3 regions of the Rhizobium zaerense genome follow, and region 2 is predicted to be linked to each of the others. Evidence: riboswitches for the same ligand, from Rfam matches in the RefSeq annotation. Region 2 holds a riboswitch; each other region holds the start of a gene.
What was found. A riboswitch is a leader RNA that binds a small molecule or an ion and turns the genes downstream of it on or off. The one in region 2 is predicted to bind cobalamin.
Positions count from the first base shown of each region.

Region 1 (7,193 bases), 1.7 Mb from region 2:
CGCTGAGACGATCAACGAGGAAATGAAGATGGCGGCGGTGCGCGCCATCGCAGCCCTTGCCCGCGAAGAGCCGTCCGATGTCGCCGCCCGCGCCTATTCCGGTGAAACTCCGGTCTTCGGCCCCGACTACCTGATCCCCTCGCCCTTCGATCCGCGCCTGATCCTGCGCATCGCGCCTGCCGTTGCCAAGGCCGCCGAACAGAGCGGCGTCGCGCGCCGCCCGATCCAGGATTTCGACGCCTATCTCGACCAGTTGAACCGCTTCGTCTTCCGCTCCGGCTTCGTCATGAAGCCGATCTTCACCGCGGCCAAGGCTGCAGAGCGCAAGCGTGTCATCTTCTCCGAAGGTGAGGACGAGCGCGTGCTCCGCGCCGCCCAGGTGCTGCTTGAGGAAGGCCTTGCCGAACCGATCCTGATTGGCCGCCCGCAAGTCATTGAGACGCGCCTGAAGCGCTACGGCTTGCGCATTCGGCCGTTGCAGGATTTCGAGGTCATCAACCCGGAAGACGATCCGCGCTTCCGCGAATATGTCGATCTCTATTTCTCCCTCGTCGGCCGCCGCGGCGTCATCCCGGAAGCGGCCCGCACGATCGTACGCACCAACACCACCGTCATCGGCGCGCTGGCGCTGAGGCGCGGCGAGGCCGATGCGCTGATCTGCGGCCTCGAAGGCCGCTACGAGAAGCACCTGCGCGACGTCCGCCAGATCATCGGCAAGCGCAAGAATGTCCGCGATTTCTCCGCACTCAGCCTGATGATTTCGCAGCGCGGCGCCACCTTCTTCACCGACACCTACGTCACCTTCAATCCGACTGCCGAGGAGGTTGCCGAGGCGACGGTGCTGGCGGCCGAGGAAATCCGCCGTTTCGGCCTCACGCCGCGCGCCGCGCTAGTCTCGCATTCCAACTTCGGCTCGCGTGAGTCCGAAAGCGCCACGAAGATGCGCAACGCCCTGCAGCTCGTGCGCGAAGCCGCGCCCGACCTCGAGGTCGACGGCGAGATGCACGGCGAAAGCGCCATCACCGAAGCGCTGCGCAAGCGCGTCATGCCGGACACGACCCTGCACGACGAGGCGAACCTCCTGGTCTTCCCGAACCTCGACGCCGCCAACATCACCCTCGGTGTGGTCAAGTCGATGACCGACGGCCTGCATGTCGGCCCGATCCTGCTCGGCACCGCCCTGCCCGCCCACATTCTCGCCCCCTCGGTCACCTCCCGCGGCGTCGTCAATATGGCGGCACTCGCCGTCGTCGAGGCATCGCAACCGGCTTGAGCCGGCTCAGACTGCCGACAAAGCCGGCAACGCCTCTTTCGTCATGCTCGGGCTTGTCCCGAGCATCTGCAGCCGGTTGATATCGAGCAGATATGAGGCCCGGGGCGTGGGATAGTACGAGCGGCCCCTGAAGCCGCTCCGACACATGTCCTGATGCCCTACCAGGCACTCCGTATCGACAGACGTCCTTTATCCGCGAGCGCATCCGCGCGCTCGTTGCCGGCAATGCCGGAATGGCCTTTGCACCAGGCAATGGTCACCAGGCCATTCTGGGATAGTTGAAGATCGACCGCCTTCCAGAGTTCCGCATTGGCGATCGTTCGCCTTCGCGCATTCCCATTCGGGCTGCTTTTCTTCCAGCCGTTGTTCTTCCAGATATGTCGCCAGCTGTTGCAGCCTTTGATGGCGTAGATGGAATCCGACCAGATGGTCGCGGGCTCGCCGCTTGCCTCGCTGTTGATCCAAACCACAGCCTTGAGGACGGCCATCACTTCCACCGAATTATTGGCGGAATCTTCCGCGCCACCGAAGCCGGACGCAATTTCCGCGGCATCGCAATAAACGACGAATGCCCAACCTCCGTGCCCAGAACCGGGTTCATAACAGCCGTCCACGAAGACGTGGAAGCCGTGTTGGGTTTCCGGCAGCCCGACTATCGTTGCGGGGGAGCTGAGTTCATTGGCAATTCCTGTCATTTTCAGCGTCCGGATATGAGTACGTTTCTCAAGCGCCCCAGGAGATTGGAGTGGGCACTTGGCCTCGTTGATTACCATCGGCAGCTTCTTCATAATCGAACACTGGGTCTTTGGCTGTCCGCTGGATAAAATCCCGAAAATACGCTAGGAATATCTCCAAGCTTATTAAGAGAAACAAGCTAAGAGACAAGGCGCGGCGGATGGACGCCGACAGTGACCGATCGATTCTTTGCTCATTCCGGGGCGACGCCGTGAAACGCCGAAACCTGTCTCTTGCCCTCTTCCTTGTCTTCGCAGCGCCCGCTGCCGGGCAGTCCATTACTATCTGTGAGGATCTGCGTGGCCGCCTCGCCGACCTGCCGCGGTCGATCGGCAATACCAACGGTCCGGAAGCGCGCCAATATGCCAGCGCCATGGCCGAGCAGAACCTCGAGCTGCGCAAGGTCCGCAACGAGCTGCGCGGCAACGGCTGCACCTCGGGCAGCATGGTCGTCATCGGCGGCGAAAATGCCGATTATTGCGCCGAGCTGTCGCAGTCCGAAGCCCGGATGATCGACAACATCCGCTATCTCCAGGACCGCCGTGACGAGCTGCGCAACCAGACCGACGGCAATGAGGACGCGCGCCGCGAGCTGACCGCCGCTCTCGACCGCAATGGCTGCAACAGCGAAAACTTCTATGCCCCGAGCGATCGCAGCGCCGACGACCTCGCCCCGAGCGTCGAAGAACAGGCGATGCGCACCGACACCTTTATTCCGCTCGGCGGCGGTGAAGAGGTCGATCCGCGTTACGGCGTGCCGCGGGCCGAAATGCTCTCGCCGGTCAGCACCATGTGCGTGCGCAGCTGTGACGGCGGCTTCTTTCCGATCAGTTCGAACGCCACATCGGTCGATTTCGGCCGCGACGCACAGACCTGCGCCAAGATGTGCCCGGGCATCGAGACCGAACTGTTCTATCGTGACGTGACGAGCACCGAAGCCTCGAACATGATCTCGGTCGCAACGGGCACGCCCTACAGCGCCATGAAAAATGCCTTTGCCTACAAGAACCGCACGCCCGGGGAAAAGTCCTCCTGCGCCTGCAATCTCACCGCCTATTATGAGGAGATGCGCGGCAAGCAGGTGGTGAGCGAACCACCGCAGCAGAGCTCCATTACCACTATCCGCACCAATCCCCCGGCGAAGGATGCCGCAGCTGCGCCGCAACCATCCGTTCCCGAGCGCCCCTACGATCCGACGCAGAACCGCGTCCGTCAGGTCGGCCCCCAGTTTCTCGCCGGCGATCAGGGCTCGATCGACCTCACCAATCCGGCAACGCCGGGCCCGCAACCACAACAACAGCAGTGATATCAATCAAGCCACCCAAACCGCGCGGCGGTTTTGGGACTACGACATGCGTCTTCGATGCGACGCACTTTATTTAGGGCTCGCTTCGTCCCCATCCATCATGAAAGACGAGTTCCTCAAGCGGCAGCCGCTGCCGCCAGCCTTTGACGGAGAGTTCCGGCTCGTCATAGAGCCGATCGACGAAACCGGCACAGAGCCAGGCGACCACCTCGATATGCTCGGGTATGCCGAGAATGCTCTTCAGGTCGCCTTCATGAAAGATGCTGACCCAGCCGACGCCGACCCCTTCCGCCCGCGCGGCAAGCCAGAGGTTCTGGATGGCGCAGACTGTGGAATAGCTATCCATCCTCGGATTGTGCGTACGCCCCAGCACCACGCTGCCGCCGCGGGTGGGATCGCAGGTCACGCAGATCCCGAGCGGCGCCTCCGTAATGCCTTCGAGCTTAAGCGAACGATATGCCTGCCGCCGTTCGCCTTCGAACATCAGCGCCGCCTCCTCGTTGGCGCTGGCAAAGGCATTCCGGACGCGCGCCCGCACAGTCGGGCTTTTCACCAGAATGAAATTCCACGGCTGCATGAAACCAACCGACGGCGCGTGATGGGCGGCCGTCAACAGACGCTCCACGACATCGTCTGGCAAGGGATCAGGCAGGAACTGGCTGCGAACGTCGCGCCGCGTCATGATCGCATGATAGACGGCCTCGCGTTCGGCCAAGGAAAAACCGGACGCCGCCGAAAGGGCATCCTCATCAAAGGGTCGCATCGTCAAATCCCCAACAACGCAACCGCCCCGCCGTCCGCGCGGATCGGTCTATCTAGCCAGGCCGGTCTTCTGACTGGGCGTCATCCGTCTGCCGCAGCCTTCCCGGCAAGAAGCCAGTGGCGTGATGAAGCGGCAAACGTCGGCCTTACAGCGTTGGGCACGTTCCGGCTTTGCACCGGATTCCCGATTCTCCCGCCTTACCGGCGGGCACCTGACGGCGCATCTATTTCAGGAAAGCGCGGCGGCGGCAAGGCGGCCCGCATGACGCCGCCGACACGCTGCATGGCCTTCGGCGATGTCGATGACGCCGACAGCAGCCAGGCAACCGCGATCAATGCCGTTGCCCAGCGTATCTCCATCCCTCCACCGTCCAGCACGATACGACAGTACCCGCCGGTTCGCTGGGCTTGGCGCCCGCAGGCGCCAGGGTGAAACGACCCGCATGTACCCCAGCACCATTCTACTTTATGATTTATTCACACATCAAATACACACTGCGTTTACGCGTTTTGGGTTGCTATCAGGACATGGGCATGAGGGCTCATGATGTGACCGTCAGCGTCGATGCCCGTATTGATACGCCAGTCCGGAACATGTCCGACTGAGCCGCAATTCTAGGCCGCCGCGGAATGTTCCAATTTTTGAAAACGATGCCTCTGACCGCCAAGCTGGCGGCGATTATCGTTGCCGTGAACCTCTGCGGCATTTCCGCTTTCGCCACCTATACCTGGATGTACGAAACCCGGGCCTTGATCGATGGCGCCAAGGCGAACTGGTCCAAGGATGCCGAGCAATTTGCCTCTCTGGCAGCGGGCGGCGTGAAATGGGGGAAGGCGAACGCCGTTCGAGAGGCTTATTCGCTCTACCGCGACGACCCCTCGCTCGATCTCGTGCAGTTTGCCGCATTCAACGCCGAACCTGCCGCCGTCGATACCTGGGCGCGCGATGGCGTCAGTGGTTTGCCGGCACCAACCGATCTGGCGAAGAGCCTGAGCGCGAAACCGGAAAAGACGACCATCGATGACGGTAGAATATCTGCCGGCGTCGTGACGATCATCGCGCCGCTCCCGCTGGATAAGTCGGGCAAGGCCACCGGTTACGTCGTCACGAACTGGTCCGTCGAAAAAATCGCTTCCGAAGTCAGGCAGAAAGTTCTCATTTCGCTGCTCACGCAGTCCGCGATCACCGCCATAGCCGTCGTTGCCTTCCTTCTCGCCATGCGCAGCCTCGTTGGCCGGCCCATCAGGATCCTCAGTGAGAGAATCAGCGCGTTGCAGAAAGGCGACCTGGCCTCTCCCGTCACCTACAGGGAAAATGGCGACGAGATCGGCTTTCTGGCACGCGCGTTGGAAGTCTTCCGCCACGAGGCGATTGCGAAGGTCGAGAGAGAGCAGGCCGCTGCCGAGCAGAGCGCTTCGCTCGACGCCGAACGGGCGCGCAATGTATTGTTCACCGAAGAAGCCAGCAACACCCAGCGGCTGGTCATGACCTCTCTCGCAAATGCATTGGAAAAGCTTGCCGCCGGCGATTTCTCGATACAATTGGCCGATCTCGGTCCCGAATTCGATAAATTGCGGCAGGATTTTAACAACATGGTCGATGCGGTCGCGGCCGCTCTGACAGAGATAAAGACCGCTTCCGTGGCGGTTGAAACCGGCTCCAGCGAGCTGGCGAACTCCGCGGATCAACTCGCCAGGCGGACCGAGCAACAGGCAGCAGCATTGGAACAGACCGCTGCGGCACTGGATGAGGTGACCACCACGGTCAGAACATCGTCGCAACGGGCTGAAAATGCCGGGCAGTTGGTCGAGGAGACAAAGCGGAGCGCTCATGTCTCGGCGACGGTGGTGCGCGATGCAATCGGCGCGATGGACCGGATTCAAACCTCCTCGAGCCAGATCGGCCGCATTATCGGCGTCATCGACGAAATCGCCTTCCAGACGAACCTGCTGGCGCTGAACGCCGGTGTCGAGGCGGCGCGCGCCGGCGAGGCCGGCAAGGGTTTTGCTGTTGTCGCGCAGGAAGTGCGTGAACTCGCTCAGCGGTCGGCAAATGCCGCAAAGGAAATCAAGAACCTGATCAACGTATCCGGCCAGGAAGTTGCCGCGGGCGTCGGGCTGGTGAACGAAACCGGTGACGCCCTGCTGAAGATCGAGGAGCAGATCAACCGCATCAGCGATAGCATCGCTTCCATCGTCCAATCCTATCGCGAACAGGCGACGGGCCTGCAGGAAATCAACAGCGCAATCAACCAGATGGATCAGACGACACAGCAGAACGCGGCAATGGTCGAGGAAACCAACGCGGCTTGCCACGAACTGCTGTCGCAAGGACGCCTGCTGCAGGACTCGGCCGGCAGGTTCGTGGTCGGTGGGTCTACCGCCAGCCAGCCCAAACCCGTTCAAGCCGCCCGCCAAGCTCGTCCCGAGCCCAGAGCCGTCATGCAGCGTCATGCAGGCAATGCCGCCGTTGCCGCTGCTCCCGGTGCCTGGGAGGAGTTTTGACGTCGCCTGCATCCGATAAGCCTTAGTTCTCAGCAACCTATAATCAGGAAGGAAACGCTTATGAAGAAAATCGTGCCCGCATTTCTTTTGGCCTGCACCGCATTTGCCATGCCCGTGGGCGTATCCATGGCACAGGATGCCAAGCTTGCCCCGATCTCCGACTACGTGACAAGCGATGTAAAGCCCTGGCTTAACGACCCCGCCATCATCGAGGCTATCAAGGCGCAGAACGCTGCCAACGCCAATCTCAATGCTGCTGATGTCGACGCCCTTGACAAGAAGTGGCGTGCCGAAGTCGATGGCTCAGACCACTCGATGATCGATGGTGTGCTCAACAACGCACTGTCGAAATTCCTTCAGGGGAAGAAGGAGGCTTCCGGCGGCAAGATCACGGAAATCTTCGTCATGGATACAAAAGGCCTGAATGTCGGTCAAAGCGACACCACATCGGATTACTGGCAGGGCGACGAGGCCAAGTTCCAGAAGTCCTTCGGAGCCGGCAAGGACGCCGTCTTCGTCGACGAGATCGAAAAGGATGAGTCGACCCAGACACTGCAGTCGCAGGCAAGCGTCACGATATCAGACGACAAGGGAACACCGATCGGCGCCATC
Region 1 covers NZ_CM132690.1:2,750,204-2,757,396, reverse strand. Annotated here, with positions in the region: gene ACS4RR_RS13330 (NADP-dependent malic enzyme) at 1-1,273, shown strand, start outside; gene ACS4RR_RS13325 (ribonuclease H family protein) at 1,432-1,968, opposite strand; gene ACS4RR_RS13320 (DUF2865 domain-containing protein) at 2,220-3,314, shown strand; gene bluB (5,6-dimethylbenzimidazole synthase) at 3,388-4,077, opposite strand; cobalamin riboswitch at 4,120-4,307, opposite strand; gene ACS4RR_RS13310 (hypothetical protein) at 4,275-4,436, opposite strand; gene ACS4RR_RS13305 (methyl-accepting chemotaxis protein) at 4,707-6,581, shown strand; gene ACS4RR_RS13300 (hypothetical protein) at 6,642-7,193, shown strand, end outside.
Region 1: another riboswitch for cobalamin. It lies ahead of bluB (5,6-dimethylbenzimidazole synthase); the one in region 2 lies ahead of nrdH (glutaredoxin-like protein NrdH).

Region 2 (7,193 bases):
GAGAAATGTGTCCGGATTTGCCCCTCATCCGCCTGCCGGCACCGTTGCCTGGGTCGAGCCACTGGTCTCGACCCGTCCTACGGACCCCCGCCAGCGGGGCGAAGAGGACATGCCGCGCCCTTTTCCGTCTTTATTGCCGGTTCGTGTGGCAAGTCCCCTCTCCCCGTCAGAACGGGGAGAGGATTAGGGTGAGGGGAAAATGCTCCGGCGCGAAATATCAACTTACAGTGTACAAGACACGCAGCCCTGCACCTCGGTGCCGGACAGCGCCATCTGGCGAAGGCGGATGTAGTAGATCGTCTTGATGCCCTTCTTCCAGGCGTGGATCTGCGCCTTGTTGATGTCGCGCGTCGTTGCCGTATCGCGGAAGAACAAGGTCAGCGACAGGCCCTGGTCGACATGCTGGGTCGCCGCCGCATAGGTGTCGATGATCTTCTCCGGCCCGATCTCATAGGCGTCCTGATAATAGTCGAGATTGTCGTTGGTCATGAACGGCGCCGGATAGTAGACGCGGCCGATCTTGCCCTCCTTGCGGATCTCGATCTTCGAGACGATCGGATGGATCGAGGAGGTCGAGTGGTTGATATAGGAGATCGAGCCCGTCGGCGGCACCGCCTGCAGGTTCTGGTTATAGAGGCCGGAGGCCATCACCGCCGTCTTCAATGCGGCCCAGTCTTCCTGCGTCGGAATGTGAATACCTGAGCTCTCGAACAGCGCCCTCACCGTCTCCGTCGCCGGCTCCCAGAGCCGGTCGGTATATTTGTCGAAATATTCGCCGGAGGCATATTTCGAGTTTTCGAAGCCCTTGAAGCTCGTGCCGCGTTCGACCGCCAAAAGGTTCGAGGCGCGGACTGCGTGATAGGTCACCGTATAGAAATAGATATTGGTGAAATCGATGCCTTCCTCGGAGCCGTAGAAGATGCGTTCGCGGGCGAGGTAACCGTGCAGGTTCATCTGACCGAGGCCGATCGCATGGCTCTCGTCATTGCCCTTCTCGATCGAAGGAACCGAAGAGATGTGGCTCATGTCGGAAACGGCCGTCAGCGCCCGGATCGAGGTTTCGATCGTCTTGCCGAAATCGGCCGAATCCATTGCCGCGGCAATATTCAGCGAGCCGAGATTGCAGGAAATATCCTTGCCGAGATGTTTGTAGGAGAGGTCGTCATGATATTCGCTAGCCTCGCTCACCTGCAGGATCTCCGAGCAGAGATTGCTCATCGAGATGCGCCCGGCGATCGGGTTCGTCCGGTTCACTGTGTCCTCGAACATGATGTAGGGATAGCCGCTCTCGAACTGGATTTCGGCAAGCACCTGGAAGAATTCGCGCGCCTTGATCTTCTTCTTGGAGATGCGGGCGTCGTCCGCCATCTCGCGGTACTTTTCCGTCACCGAAATCTCGGTGAAGGGCACACCATAGACGCGCTCTACGTCATAGGGCGAGAACAGGTACATGTCCTCGTTGTTCCTCGCCAGTTCGAAGGTGATGTCGGGCACGACGACGCCGAGCGACAGCGTCTTGATGCGGATCTTCTCGTCGGCATTTTCGCGCTTGGTATCGAGGAAGCGCATGATATCGGGGTGGTGGGCATTGAGATAGACGGCCCCCGCGCCCTGGCGCGCGCCGAGCTGGTTGGCATAGGAGAAACTGTCTTCGAGCAGCTTCATCACCGGGATGATGCCTGACGATTGGTTCTCGATATGTTTGATCGGCGCGCCCGCCTCGCGGATGTTCGTCAATGACAGCGCCACGCCGCCACCACGCTTCGACAATTGCAGCACCGAATTGATCGACCGGCCGATCGATTCCATATTGTCCTCAACGCGCAGCAGGAAGCAGGAAACCAGTTCGCCGCGCTGCTTCTTGCCGGCATTGAGAAAGGTCGGCGTCGCCGGCTGGAAGCGGCCGGAAATGATCTCCTCGACCATGTCGCGGGCAAGCCCCTCGTCGCCGCGCGCGAGCGCCAGCGCCACCATGCAGATGCGGTCCTCATAACGCTCGAGATAGCGCTTTCCGTCGAAGGTCTTCAGCGTATAGCTGGTGTAGTATTTGAAGGCGCCGAGGAAGGTCGGGAAACGGAATTTCTTGGCATAGGCCTGGTCGAACAGGTCGCGCACGAAATTGAAGGAATACTGGTCGAGAACCTCCTGCTCGTAGTAACCCTCGGTGACGAGGTAATCGAGCTTTTCCCGAAGGTTGTGAAAGAACACCGTGTTCTGGTTCACGTGCTGCAGGAAATACTGCTTGGCAGCCATTCGATCCTTGTCGAGCTGGATCCGTCCCTCATCGTCATAGAGGTTCAGCATCGCGTTCAGCGCGTGATAGTCGAGCATTTCCGCCGCTTTCAAAGGGCGTTCGCCGGCGGGATGAGCAAAAGTGTTATGCGGTTTTGCGCCCGCATCCCGCGTCAGAGTTGTTCCCGTGTCCAAAACCGTTCCATTCCGTGTTTGACGTTGGCGACATCCACCTCCGTGCCCAGCAGCTCGAACCTGTAGAGGTAAGGCACCTGGCATTTCTGCGAGATGACGTCGCCGGCGAGCCCGTATGTCTCGCCGAAATTGCTGTTGCCCGCGGCAATCACGCCGCGGATGTGTCCTCGGTTTTCCGCATCGTTGAGGAAACGGATCACCTGCTTGGGAACGGCACCCTTGCCGCCGTCGCCGCTATAGGTCGGCACAACAAGCACGAAGGGTTCGCGGATATGGAACGCGTCAGCTGCGCCTGCCGGAATGCGCGTTGCGCGCAGTCCGAGCTTGGCGACGAACCGATGGGTGTTCTCGGATCGGCTGGAATAATAGACGATCAGGCCCATCGCTTTTCTTCAGGAGAGCGCGCTGATCATGTCGGGGCGGAAGCCTGCCCAATGCTGCTCGCCGGCGATGACGACAGGCGCCTGCATGTAGCCGAGGCTGCGGACCCGATCGAGCGCTTCGGCATCCTCAGAGATATCGACGATGTCATAATCGACGCCCAACCGGTCGAGGGCTCGGTAGGTGGCAGTGCACTGGACGCAGGCAGGCTTGCTGTAGACGGTAATGGTCATGATATTCCTCGTGACGACGCGATTGGGACGCAGAAGATCGATCGGAAATCTGTCGATATCCGTCGAAAAATCTCTGATGATTTGAGCTATGCGGCTGTTTAGCCGCTGGGCATACTCCGCCCTCTGCCTCTAGCGGGTGGCGGCCTGAACTGAGATACTGACATGACTTCACCCCGAAGTGGCTCAATACGAAGGTTTCGGGGGCGGAGGCTCAGGCCTGCGAAACGTGATGCGGAGATTCCCCGCAGCCATGTAACGCGATCTTCCGGACACCCCGCCCGTGGACGTTTCGTTCGAGGCAGGTCTCCTGGCTCACGGGTCAAAGCACCCTGCCCCAGCCTTCCCGGAGCATCATGCTCCAGTGACCTGAAATCGGACAGTTGCTCGCCGCTTACAGTTGCGGGGGCAGCTCCGGCATTGCCGCGCCATGATGGCGAGGCGCACCGTATTCCCGTCTTAGCCGCCGATCCTCACGAATCGATGGAACCTCGAACACTAGATATAGTACGCCAATCCAAATTCGCGTCAACGGATGGTTTGTGCATTGCGTTACGACAGGTTTGAAATCGCTACGTTCCTGTGAAAAACATGGATAACGAAAGCTTAAAGAAAGCAAGCTGTGGAGAAAGCCCCCACGATGAGAGCCGACCTATGGCCGGTCCCGCGATTTTCGATTCGAGATCTGGCTCGAATCGTCGATGGCACATCCCGCCGGTGACGAGCGCCGGAGGAGGAAGTCAGAAAAGTTATATTTTTATCCGGAGCAGCCTCAGCGCGTTGATCGTCACCAGCACGGTGGCGCCGGTATCGGCGAGGATCGCCGGCCAGAGCCCGGTGATGCTGGCGATCGTCGTCACCAGAAACACCGCCTTCAATCCGAGGGCGATGGTGATGTTCTGCAGGATGTTGCGCATCGTGCGTTTGGAAAATTCGATCATCCGCGCCACATCGCTAACGCGTCCGTGCAACACGGCGGCATCCGCCGCCTCCAGCGCCACATCGGTGCCGCCGCCCATAGCAATGCCGATATCGGCAGCCGCCAGCGCCGGAGCATCGTTGATGCCGTCGCCGACTTTGGCGACGATGAAACCCTGGCGCTTCAATTCGCCGACGACCTGCTGCTTGTCCTCCGGCATCATCTCGCCGCGCCAGTCGATGCCGAGCATGCCGGCAACGGCTGCTGCCGTCCGCTTGTTGTCGCCCGTCAACATCATTGCCTTGACGCCTGCTGATTTGAGGGCAGCGAGCCCGGCCTCGGCATCCTCACGCGGCTCGTCGCGCATGGCGATCAGACCGGCCGCAACACCGTTGACGAGCAGCACCGACACGCTCTTGCCCTCGTCGTTCAGCGCCGCGATGCGTGCATCCTGTTCAGCACTGAGCGCCCCGCGCTCACAGGCGGCGGGCGGCGACAGCAGGTCCAGCGTCTCGCCGCCGACTTTGCCGCTGACGCCCTTGCCCGCCAGCGCTTCCAGCTCGAAGGCCGGCGGCACGGGAACGCCGTCTGACTTGGCGCGGTTGAGGATCGCCAGCGCCAGCGGATGGCTGGAACCCTGCTCCAGCACCGCCGCGCGCGACAGCACCTGCGCCTCGCTCAATCCGAAGGAGATGATATCGGTGACCTGAGGCCTGCCTTCCGTCAGCGTGCCTGTCTTGTCGAAGGCGACCATCGTCACCTTGCCGAGCGTTTCCAGCACCGCGCCGCCCTTCATCAACAGCCCGCGCCGCGCACCTGATGAAAGCGAGGCGGCGATTGCCGCCGGCGTCGAAATGACGAGTGCGCAGGGGCAGCCGATCAAGAGGATCGCAAGGCCCTTATAGACCCATTCGCCCCACGGGCCGGCAAACAGCAGCGGCGGAACGACCGCGACCAGTGCTGCAACCACGACCACGCCGGGCGTGTAATAGCGCGAAAACCGATCGATGAAGCGTTCGGTCGGCGCCTTCGATTCCTGCGCTTCCTCCACCAGCTTGACGACACGGGCGATGGTGTTGTCGGCGGCCGCCGCCGTGACGCGAACCCTCAGCACCGCATCGCCATTGACCGTGCCGGCAAAAACGACGGCATCGACGCCCTTGCGCACCGGCGTGCTCTCGCCCGTCACCGGCGCCTCGTCGATTGCACTCTCGCCTGAGATGATGATGCCGTCCGCAGAGATACGGTCGCCAGGACGAACCATGATAGTCGCGCCGACCGAAAGGCTTTCTGCCGGCACTTCCCGCGTCTGCCCATTGTCTTCGAGCAGCGCATTCTTCGGCACCAGACCCGCCAACGACTGGATGCTTTCGCGCGCCTTGCCGGCCGCCACCCCTTCCAGCATCTCGCCGACGAGGAACAGGAATACGACGGTTGCCGCCTCTTCGCCGGCATTGATGATGACGGCGCCGACGGCGGCAATCGTCATCAGCATCTCGATCGAGAACGGTGTACCTGATAGGGCGGCAATGATAGCGCGCCGCGCGATCGGCACCAGCCCGACCAGCATGGCGACGATGAAGGCATAGGACGCAATCGCCGGCACAAGATGGCCGACGGTGTAGGCGGCAACGAGTGCGGCACCGGAAAGGATGGTCAGCCGGCCCTTCCGGCTCTGCCACCAGAGACCCGCCATCGGCGCGTGGTCATGCCCGTGCAGCCCCTCGATTTCCTTCTCGCCATGATCGTGAAGGTGGTCGTGGTCATGACTTGCATGATCATGGTCATGGCCCGCGTGATCGCCGCAGTCATGTCCATGGTCGTGACGATGCTGCGAGCCCTGGGTGCGCGCAGGCGCAGCGCTTCCAGCAAGCGGCGCGACGGAATAGCCGAGCCCCGTCACCTTCCTCTCGATCACCTTGAGATCGCTGCTGCCATCGTGCCGGACGGTCATCGTGCCCGCCATCACCGAGACGGAAACATCGGCGACACCCGCCACGCGTCTGACCGCCGTATCGATCTTGGTTGCGCAGCCGGCGCAATCCATGCCGCCAACCCGGTATCGTGTCTCGCTCTCAGCCATCATCCGCTTCCTTGTCAAACAGAAGCATCCCTCCTACATCCTCTAGCGACTAGAGGTGCAAGAGGAAAATCATGAAAAAGATCACCATTGGTGAAGCTGCTCGCCAAAGCGGCGTCAAGGTGCCGACGGTCCGTTATTATGAGAGCATCGGCCTGCTCGCGGCGCCGAGCCGCAGCGAGGGCAACCAGCGCTCCTTCGAGCCCGCCGATATCAGCCGCCTCGCCTTCATCCGCCACGCCCGCGAACTCGGCTTCGAGATCGAGGCGATCCGCACGCTGCTCACCCTGCAGGATGATCCGTACCAGTCCTGCGCCTCGGCCGACGCCATCGCCAAGGCGCGTCTCATCGAAGTCGAGCAGCGCATCCGCAGCCTGATGGCGCTGAAGGCCGAGCTGGAAACCATGGTGGAAGGCTGCGGCCACGGCCGCGTCGACCAATGCCGAGTCATCGAGGTGCTCGCCGACCACGGCCAGTGCACACATCCGCACCACTGACCGCTGCCCTTGCAGGCGGTCCGCGCCCGCGCCAAAACTGAATGCAGACAGAATCGGGCGAAGACATCCATGAACCAGAAACGGATTGCGATCATCGGCGGCGGCCCGGCGGGTCTCGCGGCTGCCGAACTGTTGTCCCGTTCCGGTCACGCGGTAACGGTCTACGACGCCATGCCGACCTTCGCCCGCAAGTTCCTCTTGGCCGGCAAGTCGGGTCTCAACATCACCCATTCCGAGGATTACGCCCGTTTCACCACGCGCTTCGGCGCGGCTTCCGCCCATCTGCGCCCCGCTCTTGATGCCTTTACCCCTGATGATATCAGGGATTGGGCAGCAGGGCTCGGGACCGAGACCTTCGTCGGCTCGTCCGGCCGGGTGTTCCCGAAGGTGATGAAGGCCTCGCCTTTGCTGCGCGCCTGGCTCAGGCGACTGGAGGCGCAGGGCACTACGCTGCGCACCCGCCACCGCTGGACCGGTTTTGCCGAAGATGGTTATGCTTTCGAAACGCTCGAAGGGCGCAGCATCGTCCATTGCGACGCAGCCCTGTTGGCGCTCGGCGGCGCAAGCTGGCCGCGTCTCGGCTCCGATGCAAGCTGGCTGACTCGGCTATCGGAGAGAGGCGTCGAGATCGAACCCTTTAAACCCGCCAATTGCGGCTT
Region 2 covers NZ_CM132690.1:1,061,566-1,068,758, reverse strand. Annotated here, with positions in the region: gene nrdE (class 1b ribonucleoside-diphosphate reductase subunit alpha) at 223-2,427, opposite strand; gene nrdI (class Ib ribonucleoside-diphosphate reductase assembly flavoprotein NrdI) at 2,406-2,810, opposite strand; gene nrdH (glutaredoxin-like protein NrdH) at 2,820-3,041, opposite strand; cobalamin riboswitch at 3,322-3,547, opposite strand; gene ACS4RR_RS05140 (heavy metal translocating P-type ATPase) at 3,788-6,040, opposite strand; gene ACS4RR_RS05135 (MerR family transcriptional regulator) at 6,112-6,534, shown strand; gene ACS4RR_RS05130 (TIGR03862 family flavoprotein) at 6,604-7,193, shown strand, end outside.

Region 3 (7,193 bases), on a different replicon from region 2:
TCATCATCCACCACTTCCGGTAATAATCCCGCCATTTCCCCGGCATGTCATCCGCACGCTCGGGCGGCAGGAAGCGGGTAAAGATCGTTCGTGACGGGTGCCGGCCGGCCAGTTCTTCGATCTGGGGAGAGACCCGCGCCATCCAGGGAACGTGCCATGGCGTGTCTTCGGCAAACATCCGCTGCATGTCGACGCAAAGGTGCCGCCACTCGCCGACCTCGACCATCAGATCCTCCTTCCGGTCTTCGGGGCGTCAACTGTTGCATGCGACGAAAGTTCCCCTGACCAGCGGAAGATCAGAAGCCTCTTACGCGACGGCGCCTGGAGCAATCGTCAGCAATCCGGCGGTGCTCTCAGCATTCCGGAAACTATCAAGCTCGTACAGAGGAACCGGTTTGGAGAAGAAGTAGCCTTGGAGGTCGGTGCAGCCGAGGGCGGCCAGAAAGTCGCGTTGATATTCGGTTTCGACCCCTTCGGCCGTCGTCGAGATACCGAGGTTGCGGCTGAGCGCGACGATGGCGCCGATGATTGCCGCCCCGTTGGCTTTTGTGCCGAGTTGTGAGACGAACGATCGATCGATCTTGATGCGGTCGATATCGAAGCGCAGCAGATGGCTGAGGCATGAAAAGCCGGTCCCGAAATCGTCGAGCGAAACCTGAACACCCCGGCTGCGCAGCGACTTCAGCACCGTATAGACGTCTGAGTCGTCCTCGATCAGCGAAGATTCGGTAAGCTCGAGCTCGAGCCGGGACGGCTGCAGGCCGCTCTCCTCAAGCACGGTGAAGACTTCCTCGGCGAAATTCGGTCTTCTCAACTGGGCGGGAGACACGTTGACCGCAACAAACGTGTCTTCCGGCCATTTGCAGGCGGCTCTGCAGGCTTCGCGCAACACCCAGAAACCGAGAGCATCGATGAGACCGCCCTCCTCGGCGACAGGGATAAAGCTGGCAGGCGTCAATAGTCCGCGCTGACTGTGACGCCAACGCACCAGAGCCTCCGCGCCCGACGCCGCGTATCCTGCCTCAGCGCAATGGACCGTTTGGTAATAGACCTCGAGCGATCCGAAGTCGGGCCGGTTCGCACTCGGATCGACGTGTGGACCATCAGTGGATGAGGCCATGCTTTTGGCCAGAACGTCCCGCAATTCGTTCTTGAGAATGTCGCGCGCATTCCGGCCGCCGTCCATGGACGGTGAATAGAGACGCCACTGGCCTCTCCCGCCCATCTTTGCCTCGTACAGCGCAACGTCGGCGTAGCGCATGATGTCATCGGCATTCCGTCCGGCGTCCGGCACGACGGTCACGCCGATCGAGCCGCCGACGCGCGCGACGGCCTCGCCCCTCAAAAGCGGGAAGGGCTTGCCAAGTTCGGCAACGATCGCTTCGCAGATTGCCGGTAAAACGTGGTCATGATCTTTGATGTCCCGGAGAAGCAGAGCGAACTCATCGCCTCCGAGCCGGGCCAGCGTGTCCCCCGGACGAAGCACGGAGCGGATCCGCTCCGCAGCCATTCTGATGAGCTCATCGCCGGCGGCATGGCCGAACGTGTCGTTTACGGCTTTGAAGCGGTCGAGGTCGAGAAGTGCGACTGCCGAGCGCTCGGCCGAGTTCCGCGTCTCGGCCAGGCACTCGTCAAACCTGATCGCGAACAAAGCGCGGTTGGGAAGATTGGTGAGCACATCATGCAAGGCAAGCTGCCTTGCATGCAGTTCGCTTTTCTTCAACTCGCCGAGACTGCTTCGCAGGCGCACCAGCAAGACCGAGAACAGGATCGCGATCACCAAGGCGGCAATCGAAAGCGCCGGCATCAACCGGCCGATCACCCTCGAACCTGGAAGATCGGGCCGCCAGACGATGAAGCCGATCGGTTCGCCGTTTGCCGTGGCGTCGATTTGGAACGCAACCTCGTTTTCGTCTGCATCGGCCGTGCGCGCGAAGCGGGCGCCGTTAAGGCCTTGTTGCCGGCTCAGTTCGTCCAGCGCCGCACCATCGATAAAGCGCACGACAATCAGGAATTGCCGCGTCGGCTGGCTCTGCCTCTCATTGGTCTCGTTGATGGCGACGATGCCGACGATCGTCGGCCGACCTTCCAGCCGCATCAGATTGGCGAGCGCACGGTTGGAGCGGGCGGCACTCGCAAGGCGGCTTTCCATTGAAGACGGCGTTCGTTCGTTGGAAACCGTGCCTTGTCTTACCCCAAGGCGGGCATCCCGAAGGAGGGGCAAGAAGAGAGGCTTCATCCAGCGATAACGCTTTTCCGTTTGGGCATCCGCCAGCATGAGCAGTTGCGCCTTCTCGTCGACGACAAAGGCCTGATCGTAGCCGAAGGCGGACATTGCGGTTTGGCTGATCGCACTTCCGGCCGCCGCCGTCAGAACGGCATCGAGGCTGGAGGAACCTCCGGTCGACCGGGCGGCCGGATAAACGCGTGTGAGATAGCCGTTGCCGAACTGGCCGATAACATGCGCGACTTGATCGACCTGCTCCAGCAGGCGGGCATTTACAAGCTGGCGCTGTCGATCAAGAGCGGCAGCGTCGCTCTCGGTTCCCGCCCACAGTGCCGAAAGCACGACAAGACCGATAGCGCCAAGTCCGCTGACGGCAATCAGAAACAGAATTCTTCCCGAAGCGATCCAGGATTTCTGAAACGTGTTGGAGCTGGAAGGAAGAACGATGTGCAAGCCTGGACCCCTGAACACCACGACGTGGGCGTATTCGTCGAAGCTAACAAAGAAGCGTTCACGTAGAATTAAAGGCTGCGGCCCACTATAGGGCGAGATCGACTACGCCCCAAGGAGCTCCTGACGATGTTGCGCATATCCATACGGACTATATTGCGCGGAGCGCTGATGGCAGGCGGGATCGGTATCTTTTTGGCCGCCTCGCCGTTCGAGGTGGCTGCGCAAGATCGCATACCGATGAGAATTGCCGTCGAAGGTGCGTTTCCGCCCTTCAACTATCTCGATGCAAATAACGAGCTTCAGGGCTTCGACATCGATATTGCCAATGCGCTGTGCGAGGTTGGCAAGTTCGAATGCCAATTCATCATCGAGAAGTGGGACGACATTATCCCCGATCTCGTTGCCGACAAATACGACGCGATCATCTCATCCATGTCGATGAGCCTTGAGCGGCGTCAAAAGGTTGCCTTCACTGAAAAATACTATAACAGCCCGTCGGTGTTCATCGCTCGGAAGGATTCGTCGATCAATGATGTCAGCCCCGCCGGCCTCAGCGGCAAGATCCTCGGGGTGACGTCGTCGACGGCGCAGGAATCCTACGCCAACCATCTCTATCCGGAGATGAAAAAGAAGGTCTTCCGGTCTTCGCCAGAATTGTACAAGGGGTTGTCGGATGGCAGCGTCGATATCATCCTGGAGGACAAACTCGCCATCTACGACTGGATCGCCAACACCAAGGCGGGAACCTGCTGCGAGTTCAAAGGGCCGGATCTGGTCGACGTCACGTACTTCGGCGAAGGTGCCGGCATCGCGCTGCGCCTGGACGACAAGGAGCGTCTAACGCGCCTGAACGAAGCCCTGAAGAGTATTAAGGCGGACGGGACCTACGATATGATCAACGCAAAATATTTCCCGTTCAGCATCCAGTAATTCGTCAATCAAATTGTCATGTGGCAAATGCGGAATGGCCGGTTTACCGCCGACCATTCCTATTGTGTAAAGTCCTCAGTCGTAACCGCTACGCGGCTTTCGCGACCTCACCGTGCGGATCGAGGACATATTTTGTCGCCGCTCCATGATCGAAGCTCTCATATCCAGCGGCGGCATCGTCGAGCGGGATGACCTTGGCGTTGACGATATCGGCAATGGGCAGTCGGTCGTGGAGGATCGCCTGCATGAGCTGACGATTGTATTTGATCACCGGAGTCTGGCCGGTGTGGAAGGACTGCGCCTTGGCCCATCCGAGGCCGAAGCGGAGCGAAAGATTGCCGTGTTTGGCGGCATTGTCGACGGCGCCCGGATCCTCGGTGACGTAGAGGCCGGGAATACCGATCGAACCCGCGGCGCGGGTAATCTCCATCATCTGATTGAGGACGATCGCCGGCTGTTCCCCGCCCGAGTGGCCGCGTGCCTCGAAGCCGACCGCATCGATGGCGCTGTCCACTTCGTTGGTGCCGACGACCTGTGCGATCATGTCGCCGAGACGGTCGCTCTTGGACAGGTCGATCGGTTCGAAACCGACCTTCGCCGCGTGTGCCAGACGGTCCTTGTTGAAATCACCGATCATGACGACCGCAGCACCGAGAATGCGAGCCGAGGCGGCAGCCGCAAGGCCGACCGGGCCGGCGCCGGCGACGTAGACGGTCGAGCCTACTCCAACGCCGGCACGCACGGCGCCATGGAAGCCGGTGGGCAGAATGTCGGAGAGCATGGTGAGATCCCGGATCTTCGCCATTGCCTTGTCCCGATCGGGGATTTTCAGCAGGTTGAAATCTGCATAGGGAATGGTGACGTAGCGTGCCTGTCCGCCGATCCAGCCGCCCATGTCGACATAACCGTAAGCGCCACCGGCGCGGGCCGGGTTTACCGTCAGGCAGACGCCTGTATCCTGGGACTTGCAGCAGCGGCAGCGGCCGCAGGCGACATTGAACGGCACCGAGACGATATCGCCGATGTCGAGCATCTCGACGTCGATGCCTTTCTCGATGATCTCGCCGGTGATTTCATGACCGAGGACCAGGCCCGGCATCGCCGTCGTGCGGCCGCGAACCATGTGCTGATCGGAGCCGCAGATATTGGTCGAGATCACCTTCAGGATGACGCCGTGTTCGATGCGGCGGCCGTCGGGCGCTTTCAGCTTCGGGTCGTCGATGTCGCGAACTTCGACCTTGCCCGGCCGGAGATAGACGACGCCTCTATTTTTGCTCATGGATTCCTCCCACTTGTTTGAATGCCTCGATCTGCAACCGATGCAGTCGATGGCAACTTCCCTCCGGCCTGCCTCCTCTGCAGCCCGGTGTCCAAAACACGCGGATACCGCCGCACCGGGCGATATTCGAATTTTCAAAACGGACAGATTGGATGCAGTAGAGGAGTGAGCGCAACGGTTTTCGCCTGTCTTTCCGCTCGTGACCGTCTGCCGCAATCCGTCGATTTGCTGCGCAAGAGCTGGTTTCCGGCTCCAGAATCTCCTTCCGATCCATCTCGATATCTTTCCGGATGTCGATCCGGCGATTTCCTTGAGGATTTCAGTTCTTCTACCGCTGCGGGGCAGCGCCGGCATCGGGCCGGCTTGCCAATGGTCCATTTCGCCAGTTTGCGAGATAGCGCCTTGGACACCACAAACAAACCACGCCTGACGGAAAACAGCGATCAAGAAAACGACATGGGCGCAACTCAAAGACGACAGTCGCAAAGTCGCAACAGCGCTGCGTGGCGGAAATAATTGATCCCGCGAATACGGCGGTTTTCCGGTTCGTCCCGAAAGATTTAATCGTCGCCTAAAGACTTGAGGCGCGACGGTCGCCGGCTGCGGCTGACGTCGAGTGCCGTGTGCCAGAACACCGCGGCGAGGATGATCGCGCCGCCGAAAAAGGTGGCGACGGGCGGCTCTTCGGAAAATAGCAGCCAAACCCAGAAGGGCGTGAGCACGATTTCCATCGTGCCGATCAGCGCCGCCTCCGCCGGCGGCATTCGCTTCGCCCCGGCAAGGAAGAGCACCAGCGCGAGGGAGAAATTGGTCGCGCCGAAGGCGGCAAGAACGATCCAGTTGTGCAGGTCGAGCGAGCCGACCGAACCGAACGGAGCGAAGATGACGAGCGTCAAGAAGGCGCTGATCACGGTCGGCGGCAGGCTCGGCACGTCGGGACTGATGCGCGGGATGATAATGACCAGCGCGAAGGACGCGGTCATGCCGAGCGCCAGCAGGTCGCCGAGACCAGTCCCGCCGCCGATCGAAGAGGCGACGATGACGGCGACGCCGAGGAAAGAGATGCCGCCAGCAATCAGTGTCCGCCGGGCAACCCTCTCCTTGAGGATGACCCAGCCGAGCATGGCTGCGATGAAGGGCGCGGTCGCATAAATCATCGTCACATTGGCGACGGTGGTCATGTAAAGCGCGCCGATGAAGCATCCCTGACTGAAGGTCTGGCATGCGATCATCGCAAGGCTGGACGGATGGAAGACGGAACCCCATTGTCGCCGCGAGATGCCCCCTTCGAGGAAAAGGCAGGGGATCAGCAGGAACAGGCCTCCGAACAACGACCGCCAGGCGATCGCCGTCCATACGTCGGTGGTCAGGAGTCGCGAATAAACACCGCTCGCGCTCCAGGCAAGTGTCGCGGCAATGATGAGAAGCACACCCTTCTCGTGCTCGCTGCCTGCGAGGCGTCTGGCCGGATTTTCAATGGTCACGCAGATATTCTCAAAGAAGGAAGTCGAACGCGGCTCTTTTGTGCGCTGAGAATTGACATCAGACAAACGAATAGTAGTGATGACTATCATCGATTTTTTCTATGGCTATTCCATGCATGAGCCGATTGAGAGCGACCTGCTGAGAACCTTCCTGGTCGTTGCCGAAACCTCCAATTTCTCCGCCGCTGCCCAGCGCATCGGGCGGACGCAGTCGGCCGTCAGCACCCAGATCAAGAGGCTTGAGCAGACGATCGGCGAAACGCTGTTCGAGCGTGGCGCCCGCGGTGTGCTGCTCACACGCCAGGGCATACAGCTCGTGCCCTATGCCCGCAGGATCATCGATCTCCTGAACGAGGCCGCCGCGACGATCCGCAGCAAACCGCTGGACGGGCCGGTACGCATCGGAATTCCCGAGGAATACAGCCAGACGGTGCTGCCGGCGGCGCTCACGGCTTTCGCCGTACGCCACCCGGCCGTCGAGGTCACCGTGTCCTGCGATTATACCGTCCGCAACCTCGCTGCCCTTGAGCGGGACGAGCTCGATCTGGCCGTTGTTTTCGACTGGAGCGATGAGACCAAAGGCGAGGTCATCTGCATCGATCCCACGGTCTGGGTCACATCGATGGTGCACCGGCTGCACGACATCGATCCCCTGCCGATAGCGACCTATCGCAACTCCACCTGGTCACGCGATTTTGCGCTCCGGTCGCTGGAGCAGATCGGCCGCAACTATCGGATCGCTTTCATCGCCGATACCGGTTCGGGGCTGAAGAATGCCGTGACCGCGGGCCTTGCCGTCACCACGCTTTCCCGCAGCAGC
Region 3 covers NZ_JBPWQY020000003.1:153,541-160,733, forward strand. Annotated here, with positions in the region: gene ACS4RR_RS27140 (cysteine hydrolase family protein) at 1-226, opposite strand, end outside; gene ACS4RR_RS27145 (putative bifunctional diguanylate cyclase/phosphodiesterase) at 308-2,701, opposite strand; gene ACS4RR_RS27150 (ABC transporter substrate-binding protein) at 2,807-3,610, shown strand; gene fdhA (formaldehyde dehydrogenase, glutathione-independent) at 3,699-4,889, opposite strand; cobalamin riboswitch at 5,109-5,309, opposite strand; gene ACS4RR_RS27160 (DMT family transporter) at 5,450-6,373, opposite strand; gene ACS4RR_RS27165 (LysR substrate-binding domain-containing protein) at 6,486-7,193, shown strand, end outside.
Region 3: another riboswitch for cobalamin. It lies ahead of fdhA (formaldehyde dehydrogenase, glutathione-independent); the one in region 2 lies ahead of nrdH (glutaredoxin-like protein NrdH).